DNA from 3 places in the Cytobacillus kochii genome. Region 2 is predicted to be linked to each of the others. Evidence: riboswitches for the same ligand, from Rfam matches in the RefSeq annotation. Region 2 holds a riboswitch; each other region holds the start of a gene.

Region 1 (5,293 bases), 680 kb from region 2:
CTTCAGGAAATACAGATTGAAAGCAATCATTCTGGTTGGGATCATCATATCTATATTGTCAATCAAACATATGTCATCCGAATACCAAAAACCAAACAAGTATTAGTGAAAATAAAAAAGGAAATAAAGCTAATTCACCAGCTCACATATCTTTCTTCAATTATTGAAATACCAAATTATCTTCCATTTTATAATAAAGACGGACAAATGATTGGTGTTTTTTACCACTTTATTAAAGGACAAGCATTATCTCATTCATTGATTACTCCTCCTTTATATGAAGCCAAGCGGCTAGGAACATTTCTTACAGAATTACATCGTCTGGATATAGATGAAGCAAAGAAATGTAATATAGAAGAACTACATAGTGAAAATTATTGGGAGCAATTACATCAAGCCCTGATTAAAAAAATATTTCCGTTCTTAAAAGACGCAGAAAAAGAAGAAATTGATAAAATGTTTTTAGCGGTGTCAAAATTTAAAGAAGCAAAAGTGGTGATTCATGGTGATCTAACAAGTGCCAATATCCTTTATCATCCAAGCAAAAAGGAGATATCAGGAATTATAGACTTTACAGATACGCAAATAGGGGACCCGGCGTTTGACTTTGCAGGGCTATATTGGGATTTCGGAGATCAATTCACTAAAGAAGCTCTTGCATCTTATCAAACAAAATTCAATAAAGATGAAATGTATAGAAGAGTCACTTCCTTTTATGGCTTACAACCAATATTTCACGAATGGTTGAAAAACGTCAATGACCAAGATGAAAAAGCTGTTCGACAATCCATAAATATAGGAATGACCAAAATACAAATTATGCACAGATCAGTTTAACAGTATTCTACAACTATGATTAGAAACCGAACAAATCCATATAAATTTGTCCGGTTTCTTGCTTGTTATTACTTCGTTATTCCATCCACGTTGGCTTTCCAAATCCTTGAAACTCTTCGTCGATAATTTTTTCAAATTCTGCAGACTCAACCACTTCTTTTAAGTCTTTCGCGTATTGTTTATCTTCAAAGTCTGCTTTAACTGCAACCACATTGCGATAATCATCAAGCATATTTTCTAGTGTTAATGCACTTAATAAGTCCATATCGGCTGCCAACGCAAAGTTACCTGGAACTGCAGCTAGATCCACACCCTCTAGAGATCTTGGTAATTGTCCTGCTTCAATCGGTTGAAAAACTAAATTCTTTTTATTCTCCTTCACATCTTTTTCAGATACTGTTAGTGGATCGGCGTTTTCATCAATCGTAATTAAACCTTCGTCATTTAACGTATTTAAAGCGCGTGCTGCATTCGTTGGGTCATTTGGAATGGCAATGGTTGCACCGTCTTTAATCTCATCAATTGAATTAAACACATTCGAGTAAATCCCCATTGGGGCTGTTGGGACAATAATTAATGGTGTTAAGTCCATGTTATTTTCTTTCTCGAAATTCTCCAAATAAATTGTATGTTGGAAAAGGTTAGCTTGTATATCATCTTCATTTAAAGCTTTGTTAGGTTGGATATAATCACTAAACTCTACGACAGTTACTTTATATCCCTTTTCCTCTAGACCAGGTACAATAGCTTTCTTCAACATATCACTATAAGGACCGGCAGTAGCGCCAATTTTTAGTTCTTTCGTTTCATCCACCTTTTCTCCACTCGTGTCTGAACCTCCGCCACATGCTGTTAGTAAACAAATAGTTGCAATGAATAAAACAATTAGCCACTTTCTCATTATGTTTCCTCCCCATAGCTGTAACCAGAATTTTAACCAATAAAAAAAGCCACTATTCATCATCTGAAAGAGGCATTGATTTATATTCCGCCTTATCTTTCAGAATGAATGGATATCATTCTGCAGGAATTGGCACCTTCCCAATATTGGGGGTTGCCGGACGTCATAGGGCCTAGTCCCTCAGTCACTCTGGATAAGCTTTTCATTTAATTTTTATGATATGATATTACTACTCTCTTTTATTTTTGTCAATGTTCGAAATAATGTTACATCCAACCTCCCTAGAAAACGGGTTTAGTAATCCAACTATCTCTCCTTTATTCTTTTAAAACAAAAAAGGAAAGCGAATATTTCCTTTTGTATAAAATTAACTGGACAATTTGTCTTTTTGGTTATAAAATGCGTTCGTATATAGATTAAATGAATGAAGGTGGATTAAAAATGGAATTATCGCATCGTTTGAAGCAATTACCTCAACAATTTTTTGCTTCCCTTGTTCAAAAAGTTGCTGCTGCAAAACTTGAAGGCAGAGACGTTATTAACCTAGGACAAGGCAATCCCGACCAGCCAACACCTGCACATATTGTACAATCACTTCAGCAAGCCGCAGAAGACCCAATGACACATAAATATTCTCCTTTTCGAGGAATTAATGAATTAAAGAAGGCCGCTGCTTCCTTTTATAAGCGTGAATATGGGGTAGAAATTGATCCTGAAAAAGAAGTAGCTATCCTTTTTGGCGCTAAAGCAGGTTTAGTAGAAATCCCATTATGCCTACTCAATGAGGGAGATCTAATGCTCTTACCAGATCCAGGTTACCCTGATTATGAATCTGGTGCGGTTTTGGCAAATGTAAAATACGAAACCTTTCCTTTGAAAGAAGCCAATCAGTTTCTACCTGATTACTCACAATTTACAGAAAAACAAAAAAAGGATGCCCGCCTACTATTTTTGAATTATCCTAATAATCCAACAGGCGCGACAGCTGATTCCACATTTTTTGAAGAAACTGTTGCTTTTGCTAAAGAAAACAACATGACCATCTTGCATGATTTTGCTTATGGTGCTATCGGCTTTGATGGGAAGAAACCTGAAAGTTTCTTAGCCACAGCCGGAGCGAAGGAAGTTGGTATTGAAATGTATACATTATCAAAAACATATAATATGGCTGGGTGGAGAATTGGATTTGCGGTTGGAAATGAACAAATCATTGAAGCCATCAACCTTCTTCAAGACCATATGTATGTAAGCTTATTCCCTGCCATACAAAAAGCTGCTGCCGATGCATTAAATGGGGATCAAACAAGTGTAGACGAACTTGTTGCTCGATATGAGAGACGTAGAAATGCATTCATGAACGCTTGTGAAAAGGTTGGCTGGCACGGCAAGTCTCCTTCAGGATCGTTTTTTGCTTGGATGCCAGTGCCTGAAGGATACAATAGTGAAGAATTTGCTGACTACTTACTGGAAAAAGCAGATGTAGCTGTTGCCGCTGGAAAAGGCTTTGGGACCTTTGGAGAAGGTTATGTTCGGGTTGGATTACTTGTCGATGAAGAACGATTAATTGAAGCAGTAGAAAGAATTGGTGAACTCAAATTATTTTAATATAAGAGGTATAGCAACTACAAACCTAGCCCATAGAAACATGTTAACTTAAGTTCCAATGGGCTAGGTTGTTTTATTAACGATCTCAATCTCCATATTCTCTTCCTTTTAAATTCGCATTCCCGTTACAAAGGATCATCTTCATTGTTGCATATGTCTTTACTTAGATTTTTCAAAACATGTCGTTATCCGGCAATCTTTTCTTTTAACAAAGCCACCCCATAAACACCGCGCACCCCAATACATTTTCCACGTACCCTCTCAGGTTAATCAATGTTTATATAGCATGATTATTTATCACTGATTGAAGAAAACTTTGTAACGATTGTTCCGTATGAACAACATTTCTTAATTGATAAGGTTGAAGTGCTTTTGCTAGCCTCGGATTTATACCAATGAGCCTCACTTCTCCACCTGTCATTAGAAGAATGCTCTTGATTAAAACCTCTAAACCGCTCGTTCCCTCATTATATACTTTAGCAACCGCTGTTAAATCAATCAGTATCCACCTGTAGTCATGATCTGACAGACGGGCAAGCGTTTGTTCCATAATCGTTGTAAATTTATCGCCCGTCATATCACCAAACAAAGGGATATAACATATCTCTTTTGTTAAAGAGATAAAAGGACCTGATAATTCATCCAACCTTTGCAATGTTTGTTCTAATGTTTCCTTCTGCTCATAAAGTTCAAAATCTGTCTTTGCTAATCTGTTTTGAAGTGCTTGTAATTTCTCCATTAATGGTTCATTATCATCATCTTTGTATAAAAATTGCATGGACGCATTACCTTGAAAATCCCAGCTGATATGAATATCAAATAGTGCTATCGGTATACTTCTTGTTTTTAAATTAGCTTCAAATCTCATGCTTTTTTCTGGTATGGCAGCTACCCTTTCAAACTTGGAGATACTCCCTTCATCAACTATACTTTTAATCGTACCTTCTGATAAATCAAAGACTTCATCCGCTTTAGATGTATAGCTAATGATTTCACCATTCTTATTAGCCAGTATATACGGTATCGGCAAATGTAGATCAATTAATCGCATTTTTCCTCCCCTTCGTATTAAAAGCAGTGATCCATTTATCTACAGCATATAAGTTTGAAATAATTTCCGGTTTTATAGCAGTAAAAGAAGCTAAATCATATAAATTCGTCAATCTTCCACCTAATAGAACCCTAGGTTTCTTTGGTAAATAAGAAAAAGCTTCCATATATTCCGTAAGTGTCGGTAAATGAGTAGCAATCGAAACTGATAAGCCAATTACATCTGGTTTCCAATCCTTCGCAGCCTGCAAAGCATATTGTACAGGTAAATTTGCTCCTAAAAACTTGGTTCTCCAGCCATTCTCTTCAAATATACTTGCTACCATCTTTAATCCCAAATAATGTTGCTCTCCTGATAAACAAAGAAACATGGCGGTCGGTGCAGCCGTGACAGGTTTAAGCTTGTGCTTTGCAGCTAATCTTGAAAGAATGAAATCGCAAACTCCCGATGCCAAATGTTCATCTGCAACTGTAATCTCAAAATTTTCCCATTTAAGACCAATCTTAACCATAGCTGGTGTAATAATATCTTGATATATTTCTACATTGGTCAAATAATCGAATTGCTCAATATATTCCCAAGCATCAGCAACAGCTCCAGATAAAAGGATTTCTGCTAGTTCTTCTCCTCTCGTCACTGTGCCTCGCCTCCTTGAACATCTCTTAAAATAGAGACAGCCTCTCCTAACAAACCAATATATGCAGAACTAATTTCACTTTCTACCATCATACATTTCTCTAATTCCTCTTCTAAAAAAAGAAAATTATCAATCAAGGTTTGCGTCGTCATACCATGTTTAATTAAGATACCTCTTAACCAAAGGGCATAGTCAGTGAAAATCTTTGACGTATTTAATTCCATTGCCGTCTTTAAATAATCTAAGTGGTGCATATTATCAA
Region 2 (5,293 bases):
TTTCTGACAACAAGAATCCACATAATTAATGGGCTTGCCTGGTCCGCTACAACCCGGGCCACAATATCGATAACCTCCAGGCAAACAAAAACCTTTTTTATTAAACCTGTTCACTATTTTCACCTTCTTATCCTTTTATATATAGTACAAACAGTAAGTCCATTTCGCCTGTGACCTTACCTAATAGGGGAATCTTTTTATCAATTTATTTCAGTGCTTATTGGTCAAATCACATAAAAAAAGCCAACCTATCCAAAAAGGATAAGTTGGCAATTATTGAATTCGACTAAACTTAATCAAAGCAAATATAATTGGAACTATCGTGGCAAGTAAAAACACGGGCAGAAACCAAATACCTAATGAGTCCGCCCATCCTAATGCTACTCTAATGGATTGAATAAGTATAAAGCCGAATAATGCGAGGCAAATATTCTTTGTGACATTTAGCATTTTTCTACTTGTTAAGTAAAATGCTGCTGCATTTGATTCATTGATACGTGCAGGGTAATTATGAATATGAGGAAACCTTTCAAATATCCCCATCATGAACCATAAAAACACGCCGATAATTGGTAAGATAAATAATTCATATTTAGAACCCCACCGATCAACTTCCCCTGAAGCATTGTAATGGCCCGGTACTTGTTCAGGTATAGCTGACCAAGAAACAACTAAGAATACTATCGACCCAATGAATACAATAAGACCAAGTATGTCGCATCCCCATTCCCATTTGGTACGAGGCAATTTAAGTACTGGTCTATCCATACCCCATTCCTCCTCTTTCCGTTCGTCTTTCCAATACATACGAAGGAAAAATGAAAAAGTTTCATTCATTAGATAATCAAAGGCAACTAGTTCATCAGGGAATTACGCGATGGCTTTATCCCCTTTTTCAGGAAAGGAAACAGGGGCGTCGCAATGGTAAGATATCAGTGTTGATGTCTCTTTCTTTAAGAAAAACATAAGGTGAATTGCCTGAGACATGCGATCAACAAAGTATATGGTAAAGGAAGGAAGAATGGTTCTCTTTTTAGGCACTTTAACTTCACTCTTTTCACCCTTTATAATGTAAATCGTAATAAACCTACGTACATTGTTTTAACGCTTGCGTAATATCAGCCATCACATCTACAGGATCCTCTAAGCCAACAGAAAGGCGGATCATTTCGGGACTCACACCCGCCTCCGCTTGTTGCCCTGGTGAAAGACGAGCATGTGTTGTACTCGCTGGATGAATAATGAGCGTTTTCGCGTCACCAACATTTGCTAAATGTGATACCAGCTTTAGTGAGTTGATAAACCTTTTAGCTGTACTGATTCCCCCTTTGATGCCAAATGTAAAGATTGCACCTGCCCCACTCGGAAAATACTTCTTTCCGAGATGATATTGCGGATGGCTTTCTAACCCAGGGTAGTTCACCCAAGAAATATGAGGTAACTCTCCTAGCCTCTTAGCCAAAACTTGTGCATTAGCGACTTGCTTTTCTACTCTGACACTTAATGATTCCAAACCTTGAATAAATAACCAGCTATTGAAGGCAGACAGCGTTGCCCCTAAGTCATGGCCAAGTTCAAATCTTGCTTTAAGAATAAACGCTTTTTCCCTAGAAATTTCAACATAGCTGCGATTACCAATAGCAGGCTTTTTCTCATTAAAGGAAGGAAATCTTTCGTTACTCCATTCAAATCTTCCTCCATCTACAATCACCCCACCAATTGCCGTCCCATGACCACCAATGAATTTAGTTGCTGAATGAACGACTATATCTGCACCAAATGCAAGCGGTTTTAGTAAAAATGGCGTAGTGAATGTATTATCTACAACTAATGGTAGGCCGTGACGTTTCGCTATCTCACTTAACTTTTCTAAATGTGCTACCTCCATATTCGGGTTGCCAATTGTCTCTGTAAAAATCGCCTTTGTCCTTTTATTAATTTTTCCTTCTAAAGATGTAAAGTCCGTCCCATCAACAAAATGAACATTGATGCCGAATTTACTAAACGTTTCTGCGAATAAATGATATGTGCCACCATAAAGAGCCTGTGTAGAAACTATCTCATCGCCTGCTCTTGCAAGTGTTAAAAGGGCAATGGAAATCGCTGCTTGCCCAGATGAAACAGCAAATGAGGCTACGCCACCCTCTAACTGTGCCATTCTCTCCTCAAACACTGCATTAGTTGGATTTGCATTCCTTGAATAAATAAAGCCAGGCTCTTGCATCTGAAATAAGCTTGCTGCATGATCGGTATCTTCAAACACATAGGATGAAGTCATGTATATTGGAACAGCTCTCGCCTTTGTAACAGGATCTGGCACTTGCCCCCCATGAAGCGCTATTGTATCAAACTGGCGATGATTCATTTTTCATTCTCCTCTCACATTTCACTTATAATAAACAAACTCGACTCGGAAACAATCTATCAGTGATGAGCTTTTGAGTATGCCAGCACAATGGTTGTTTTTTCCTAGATTGAATTTGGAACATCCATTTTTTATGTTCAACACCCTTTCCAAGAGCAGAAAAAAGACCACTTTCAATAAAAAGAGATTGTACTCTTCCATCGAAAGCCGCCTTTAGTCGTCTAATCGGCATAAATAAAGCCCCTCTTGCTAAAGAAGAGGGGCTCACGATATATCGCCATATCCTCAACTTATCTATCTTGGAATTAGCACCGTTACCTAGTTTTGGTCGGTTGCTGAGGCTTCAAAGGGCCAGTCCCTCCACCTCTCTTGATAAATTGAATTTTTTAAATTTTAAGAGTCATTAATTATAAATCAGAATAACCTTATCATCCAGCGCTGTCAACAGCTTTTTATAATAAATCTTTTATGCAGCGTAAAGTCTTTCTTTTGCCTTTATTACCGACACCCAATATTCAACTGGGGATACAAAGGATTGCAAATAATTCAGCTCTTTATTATACATAAGAGCCTCCACTAAAAGATAAACAGACGTATCATTTAAATCGTTAACAATCATATCAAGCAAAGTTGCTTTCATATTCATAATATCTTCATAATCATCGATGATAGCCAACTTATCATCTAAATACGAAAGAAAAGCTTGTAAATGAACAACCTCTTCTTGTAATTCCTTCCACCCTTTATCCTTAGCTAATGCGTTTACATAATTAACAAATCGATTGTACTCTTCATGACTATCTCTTTTAATTTTCTCTGCTAATATATCAAAAAATACATGATTGGACATATCCTTATTGTTCACTATTAGAGCACCACCTTTACTATTTGTATAAAATTATAGACCTTCTCTTTTAAATATTCAATAAAATCACATCAAACTATTTTCAATTAAGGGGTCGGGTGGTGTGTAGTTTTAGTCTAAATTAAAACAAGTGGATCAGATATAAGGGTCATAATAATTTCCCCTTCAACTTTTACGCATTTGGATGAAAGGTGAGCCATTACTAGATGTATACCCAGCTATTATGTACGCTTTGTTTCGCCCTTTTCCCCGGTTCATCATTCGATTTGCTTCTTTTTAGCTTCGTTTTGCTCTTTAACGTGGATCATAAACTAAATCTCTTTTAGCTATGGTAAACAACTTTCCCTTTGATGCAACCGCCTCATATAGAGTAGGATTTAAATCATTCAGCCCCTTGCTCGATAGCCAAATTGTGCAGAGATTTCTTTTCCTACTTTTATAATAGATTGACTTTTATCTGCAGAGGGGTCTTTTGGAATCGACTCTGAGAAACCAACTACTGTTATCGCACTTAATAATTCTTGATTATAATTAAAGATTGGTATAGACACAGAAGATACAGTAGGAATCAAGGGCTCATTAGCAAAGGCAATCCGTTCCTGCCTTACGCGGTTGATTTCTTCTACCACATTCCCTTTTCCTTCTTTCCCCATAACCTTAATCCAATCTTTAGTTGTAGCTGAATCAAGGAAGCTCTCGAATATTTTCCCAGTCGATGATAGCGGTGGTAAAAGTGAGCCTAACTGCGCCCCAATATTATAGGCATGTCCCGGGTTCCATATTTTCGAGATAATTGGACCATTATATGTCCACGTAGTTAATAGGCATGTATTGTCTAGTTGCTGACTTAAATCCTTTAAATAAGGTAGAACACGTGAAATCACATCTTCCTGCCCTATAGCTGCCACCCCATATTCAATTAATTTACTTCCAAGTTGATATTGTCCATTATGTTTATCCTTGTATAGAATGTCTAATTCCGTAAAAGTGTTCAAGTATTTATATAGATTACTTTTTGTAATTCCTGTTTTTTCTTGTATATCAGATAACCTCAATGGTTCTCCACTAGCAACTAAAAGGTCAATAATTCTCATACCGACTTGAATCGATTGGATCGTAGCTTGTTTTTGATTTTTCATGTAAAAAACCCCTATTTTATATTTTTTTTAGTATATCAGAAAAACACTATGTTTTCTGATTTCATCCATGTTTTGCATCCTTTCGAAAGGATTTATTTTTCAAAAAGTTTAAAAAACCACAACAAATTCACTTGAGTTTATCTGAAAATTAGGATACTATAAATTTATCATTAATAGATAACATCGTTCACTATTAATGGAATTTAAATAACCGATGAAGAAAGAGTCTAATAAACGCTCATTAATAAAAGGTTTTATGCCTAACACTTCCACACAAAGCGTTTTACTCTTTGATCACGCAATTCCAAGACAAAAAAACTTTTCATAAAGGAGTTTGAATATGAAATTAGTTACTTTCACTCACAATAACAACACACGTATCGGAGCAGTTACAGAAGGAAATGAAGTAGTAGACTTAAACTTTGCTTACCAAGCTTTTCTTGAAGCAGAAGGTAAACTACGTTCTGAGTTAATTGCTGAAGCGTACATTCCAGCACAAATGGAAGGTTTCCTACAAGGGGGAAATGAAAGCCTTTCCATCGCAAAGGAAATGGTTGATTATGCATTAAATAATCGTGAATCGTTCAAACATCCACTTGTACATGCATTTGAAGATGTAAAAATCGAAGCACCTGTAACAAAACCTGGAAAAATCATTTGTGTGGGTCATAACTACCGTGAACATATTGCTGAAATGGGAAGAGAATTACCGCCTCACCCAGTAGTATTTGCTAAATTTGCTAACACAGTGATTGGACCACAAGATGATATTCCATTCTATCCAATTTCTGAACAATTAGATTACGAAGCCGAATTTGCTTTTGTTGTAGGTAAAAAAGCTAGAAACGTAGCAAAAGAAGACGCACTTAACTATGTAGCAGGATATACAATCGCTAATGACGTCACTTACCGCGATATCCAACG
Region 3 (5,293 bases), 1.9 Mb from region 2:
GGCCTCCCCCTACTTTTAAATGAAAGCCTTGTTTTACTTCACCATCGATGTTTTTTTCAGCCGGTGTAAATGAGACACAGTTAATTTCTGCATTAGCGGCGTTGTGTAAGTTTGTACTGATAGACATCTTATATTTTCTTGGTAAATTCGAAAATTCCTCATTAAATTGAAAGTACTCATACACTTCTTTGACAATATCTCTCGTATCAAATAATTCGTTAGGGTCGATGCCTGCGATTGGATTTCCGACTATATTCCTCGTTATATCCCCACATGCACCAGCACTGGAAAGGCCAACACTTTCTAATCTAGTAAAAATATCAGGGATATCCTCAATTGTTAACCAGTGAAATTGAATCGCTTGTCGCGTCGTAATGTCGAAAATCCCGCGACCATAATCTTTGGCAATACCAGCTAGAATTTTCGCTTGTTCCTTCGTTAGTATTCCTGAAGGTACATTCACACGCATCATAAAATAACCTGCTTCTTTAGGCTTTTGCAAATACAAGCCTGCCCATTTAAAAAGATCCCATTGGTCTTTAGGAATAGACGTGAAGCCATTCTTTGCATAATGTGGAATGTCTTCATAAATTTTCAGCCCATCTTTTTCGAGTTTAGCTAATTCGGTTTTGTTTAGTTTTTCATTATTTGACCAATGCTTTGTATAAGCCATTGTCTACAACTCCTTAATGATTTGTTGTTGTTGCAAAAACGTTAGTATTTCCGTTATTGCTTCCTCTACTGATAACCGGTCGGACCTAATAGTTAAATCCGGATGTTTAGGAGGTTCATAAGGTGAATCGATTCCGGTGAAGTTTTTTATTTCACCTCTACGCGCTTTCTCGTATAATTTCTTCGGGTCTCTTTTCTCACATTCTGCCAACGGGCAGTCAATAAATATTTCAAAAAATTCATTGGAGGCAAACTGCTCACGCACACAATCACGGTCAGCTGCGAATGGTGAGATGAATGCCGTAACAACAATTGTTCCACTATCAACAAACAGTTTAGCTACTTCCCCAATACGGCGGATATTTTCTGTCCGGTCTTTTTCAGTAAAGCCTAAGTCTGCATTTAGACCATGTCTGACGTTATCACCATCAAGGACATATTCCTTCATACCTTCTTCAAACAATTTGGCTGATAAAGCATTTGCCAAAGTTGATTTTCCAGAACCAGATAACCCAGTAAACCATAATGTACAACTACCATGTTGCTGCTTTAAGCGACGTTCCTCTTTGGAAATGAGCGTATCGTGCCAAGTAAGATTACGGCTCCCCATATAAATCATCCTTTCTAGACGCTTGCATCACTCTTTAAGCCATTAATCAATACATCAATCACTTCTTTACGGCTGAATGTGGAAGGTGGCTGTTCACCCTTGCTTAATAGTTCTCGTACTTTTGTGCCAGATAATATCACTCGATCTTCTTGTTCATGTGGACATGTTTTATTTGAAACCATCCCTTCACAGCGGTGGCAGTAAAAGCTATGTTCAAAAAATAATGGGGTAATTCCAAGTTCTTCTTTAGTAAATTGTTGGAAAATATATTGGGCATCGTATGTACCGTAATAATTCCCAACACCGGCATGATCTCTGCCGACGATAAAATGTGTACAGCCGAAATTTTTTCTGGCTATGGCGTGAAACACTGCTTCTCTAGGGCCTGCGTATCTCATCGCTGCCGGGTAAACACCCAAATGGACACGTTCGCGAGGAAAATATTCTTTTAGTAAGATGCGATAACTTTCTAAACGGATATCAGCTGGGATATCATCTGCTTTTGTTTCACCTACTAATGGATTTACAAATAAGCCATCGACCGTCTCAAGCGCAGCTTTTTGAATATACTCATGCGCTCGGTGAATCGGATTACGCGTTTGGAAACCAACAATTGTTTCCCACCCCTTTTCTGCAAACAAAGCTCTTGTATCTTTTGGCTCTAACCAGACATCTGCAAATTCTTTCTTTTCCGTTTTTCTAATGAGGATGATTTCTCCAGCTACATAAATATTGCCTCTTTCAAAAAGTCGTTTGACCCCTGGATGGGCTTTATCTTTTGTACGATAGACCGATTGTGCTTCTGTTTCTAAATCAGGTTCGAACCACTCAGAAACAGTAATTACACCATAGGTAGTATTTTCTAAAACCAAACGGTATTGCTCCCCTTTTTGAAGTTGGGCAGCAATCGTAACATCAACAGGTAATGTGATGGGGATGGACCATATTGTCCCATCGCTTAATCTCATTTCATGAACGACAGATTCATAATCTTCTTTTCCTAGAAAGCCTATTAATGGACTAAATAATCCAACGGCTATTAGCTCTAAATCACTTAGTGCAACTTTGTCAATCTCTATCGACTTTGACACTTTAGAAATATCAAATTCTGGCTCAAATCTTTGAATTAATGTTCCTCCATGTGGGCTAGGTATGCTCATCTGTTTACTCCTTTTTTATGAATTAGTATGCAAGCCGCATTCTGTTTTCGTTAAGCCTTGCCAGCGGCCAGCACGGGAATCATCACCGCCACTAGCTGGTTGTGTACAGGGAAAACAACCAATGCTCGGATAAGTTGCATCATGTAAGCTGTTATAAGGCAACTGCTTTTCTTTGATATAATCCCACACATCATCTATACGCCAATGAATAAGTGGGCAAATTTTGATATTAGTGAATTTCTCATCACGATTTAAGAAATTCGTCTGTTTTCTTTCAGGTGATTGCTCGCGCCTAAGTCCAGATATCCAAGCTTTTTTTTCTTGCATTGCTTCTTGTAAAGGCAACACTTTACGTAATTGGCAACATTGATTCGGGTCGCTTTTCCATAATGCTGACCCATATTGTGTGGCTTGTTCATCCAATGTAAGCTTAGGTTTTTTCATCTCAATTTGAAGCGTAGGAAAACGTGATTTTATTTCCTCGATTACTTGGTATGTTTCAGGAAAGTGTAAATCGGTATCAAGAAAAACAATTCTGGCATCACTTTTTATTTGTGCGATGAGGTCAATTAGAACAATAGCTTCAGCACCGAAACTAGAAGCGTACACAATTTCCTCTTCGTCATATGTGCCATAAGCCCACTCTAGAACCTGTTTGGCTCCTTTCGTTGATTGATCAATAGCGAAGGTAGCAGAAATGTCTTTCCAGTTTTTATAAGAGAGCGGTTGATTCATTTAATCCCCCTTTTCCAATAAAAAAAGACGGCATTTCCTCCGTAAAAGGAAATGTCCGCCTTTAGTTGTCTAATCAGCGAATCTTATTATTTTTTTATTCATCACCTTCTTAAATAAAAAACACCTTTTCAAAAAGAAAAGGTGTAGGATGGAAAAATTTTGACACCTTATCTTTCAAAATGAATCAACATTTTGCTGGAATTAGCACCTTGCACTAAGCAGGTTGCCGGGTTTCATCGGGCCAGTCCCTCCACCTCTCTGGATAAGAAAATATTGGATAAGATAAATCCTAACATACTATCAATAAAAGTCAAGACAAAAATCTAATTTTTATGATTTATCAGAATTATTTAACTGAAACTGATGAATATACATAAAGTTGAGAAAAAGTTTATTTTTTCTGAGAGCGTGTCCCAAATATCCTCATAAAAGAAATAACGTTTTATAAAGGGTGTAACTGCCTAAAGATTAGTTAACATATAGTAAAAAAGATGGTACGAGCTTCTATTTTGATGGTCTCAATTGTTCTTTGATACTAAATCGAAAAACAATCATATTAGGAGAATTATATACTGCATTTACAACTAAAAGATTTCCTCCACAAGCTGCCCTAGAAATATTAAATACATAATACTTCTCACTTAGCTAAAAGTAAACTTTCAACCTACCTTCATTCTCTTAAAGTAGGATTAATAAGAATAAAAGCTTTATCCCAACTTTTCTTGTGTTTTTGGAGCCAGATGTAAGTCAGAACATTTACCAGCCTTCAAAATAAAACTATCCGAATATTCAGTATATTTAATTTCTAATTTTTTTCCTAGCTTAATGACTTTATCCAAATCTACACCCGTTGAAATACCCATCTCTTCAAAACCATGAATAAGGTCTTCAGAGGAGATATTTCCAGTGGCGTTTGGTGCATAAGGGCAGCCACCTAGTCCAGCAATCGAGCTATCAAAATCCCGAACACCCATTTCATAGCCTGCTACGGCATTGGCAAAAGCCATCCCTCTCGTATTATGCAAATGTAAGGAGAAGGATAATTCTGGGAATTTATTAGTGAGATGACCAATAATGCGCTTAACTTTTACTGGATTTGCCATCCCTGTTGTATCAGCTAACGATAACTGATATATTCCCATATCTATATATCTTTTGCAAATCTCTTCAATTCTCACCAAAGGTACATCTCCTTCGTAAGGACATCCAAATATGACAGAAATGCTGCCTGATACACCCATAGAAGCTTCTGCTGCGCGTTTTACTAGCGGTTCAAAACCTTTCATTGCATCGAACGTTTTGCTATTAGCGTTACTGATACTGTGGGAATCTGTTGCTGAAAGCATTAGTTTTACTTTATCTACTTCTGCTTCAATCGCTCTTTCTAATCCTTGTAAATTCGGGACAAGCGCACGTAGTTTTACCCCTTGCTTGCGCTTAATTTTTTGCAGTACTTCAGCAGCGTCCGACAGCTGAGGAATCGCTTTTGGGTGAACAAAAGATGTGACCTCAATTTGCTTGAAACCGCAGTTAATCATTGAATTAATCCATTCGACCTTTTCTTCTGTAGGAATGATTTCTGCCAGACTTTGAAAGCCATCACGGGGGCAAACTTCAGAAATAATGACCTCTTCTTTCAAATTCATGTTTTTCCCTCCTTAGATTACGTTATTTTCTCTTAGGATCTCAATTTCTTCATCATTATAATTAAGAATGCCAGAAAGGATTTCCTCATTGTTCTCTCCCAATTCTGGACCTACATTACGAACAGCCCCAGGTGTCTCAGAGAATTTAGGGATGATACCAGGCATTTTTATTTTTCCTAGACGAGGGTGGTCGACCTCTATGATATTTTGTCGTTCTTTATAGTGAGTGTCCTCGAATATATCTTTAATACTATATATTGGACTAATTGGGACCCCATAATCATCTAGCAGATTCTGCAATTCTTCTCTATTAAATTGTTTCACCCAATCGGCAACAATACCGTTTGTTTCCTCAAATCGGCTAAGGCGGGCGGCATTATTATGATATCGCTCATCTTCAAGCATATCTTCCCTGCCCATTGCAGCTGCTAAACGTTCAAATGTACGATCAGAGCTAGTGACAAGAGACA

What was found. A riboswitch is a leader RNA that binds a small molecule or an ion and turns the genes downstream of it on or off. The one in region 2 is predicted to bind S-adenosylmethionine.
Positions count from the first base shown of each region.
Region 1: linked by a shared signal. The riboswitch ahead of LG276_RS05815 (MetQ/NlpA family ABC transporter substrate-binding protein) and the one ahead of LG276_RS02205 (hypothetical protein) in region 2 are both predicted to bind S-adenosylmethionine.
Region 3: linked by a shared signal. The riboswitch ahead of LG276_RS11870 (phosphoadenylyl-sulfate reductase) and the one ahead of LG276_RS02205 (hypothetical protein) in region 2 are both predicted to bind S-adenosylmethionine.

Region 1 is NZ_CP085254.1:1,070,165-1,075,457, reverse strand. Features, by position in the region: gene LG276_RS05820 (aminoglycoside phosphotransferase family protein) at 1-837, shown strand, start outside; gene LG276_RS05815 (MetQ/NlpA family ABC transporter substrate-binding protein) at 914-1,738, opposite strand; SAM riboswitch class I at 1,828-1,938, opposite strand; gene LG276_RS05810 (pyridoxal phosphate-dependent aminotransferase) at 2,180-3,343, shown strand; gene LG276_RS05805 (STAS domain-containing protein) at 3,621-4,394, opposite strand; gene LG276_RS05800 (B12-binding domain-containing protein) at 4,381-5,031, opposite strand; gene LG276_RS05795 (hypothetical protein) at 5,028-5,293, opposite strand, start outside.
Region 2 is NZ_CP085254.1:390,712-396,004, reverse strand. Features, by position in the region: gene LG276_RS02220 (Parvovirus coat protein VP1-like protein) at 1-114, opposite strand, end outside; gene LG276_RS02215 (DUF1648 domain-containing protein) at 274-768, opposite strand; gene LG276_RS02210 (O-acetylhomoserine aminocarboxypropyltransferase/cysteine synthase family protein) at 1,088-2,365, opposite strand; gene LG276_RS02205 (hypothetical protein) at 2,391-2,597, opposite strand; SAM riboswitch class I at 2,653-2,744, opposite strand; gene LG276_RS02200 (hypothetical protein) at 2,832-3,230, opposite strand; gene LG276_RS02195 (IclR family transcriptional regulator) at 3,617-4,369, opposite strand; gene LG276_RS02190 (fumarylacetoacetate hydrolase family protein) at 4,710-5,293, shown strand, end outside.
Region 3 is NZ_CP085254.1:2,282,712-2,288,004, forward strand. Features, by position in the region: gene LG276_RS11855 (nitrite/sulfite reductase) at 1-673, opposite strand, end outside; gene cysC (adenylyl-sulfate kinase) at 677-1,282, opposite strand; gene sat (sulfate adenylyltransferase) at 1,297-2,442, opposite strand; gene LG276_RS11870 (phosphoadenylyl-sulfate reductase) at 2,458-3,177, opposite strand; SAM riboswitch class I at 3,342-3,446, opposite strand; gene LG276_RS11875 (hydroxymethylglutaryl-CoA lyase) at 3,885-4,823, opposite strand; gene LG276_RS11880 (CaiB/BaiF CoA-transferase family protein) at 4,836-5,293, opposite strand, start outside.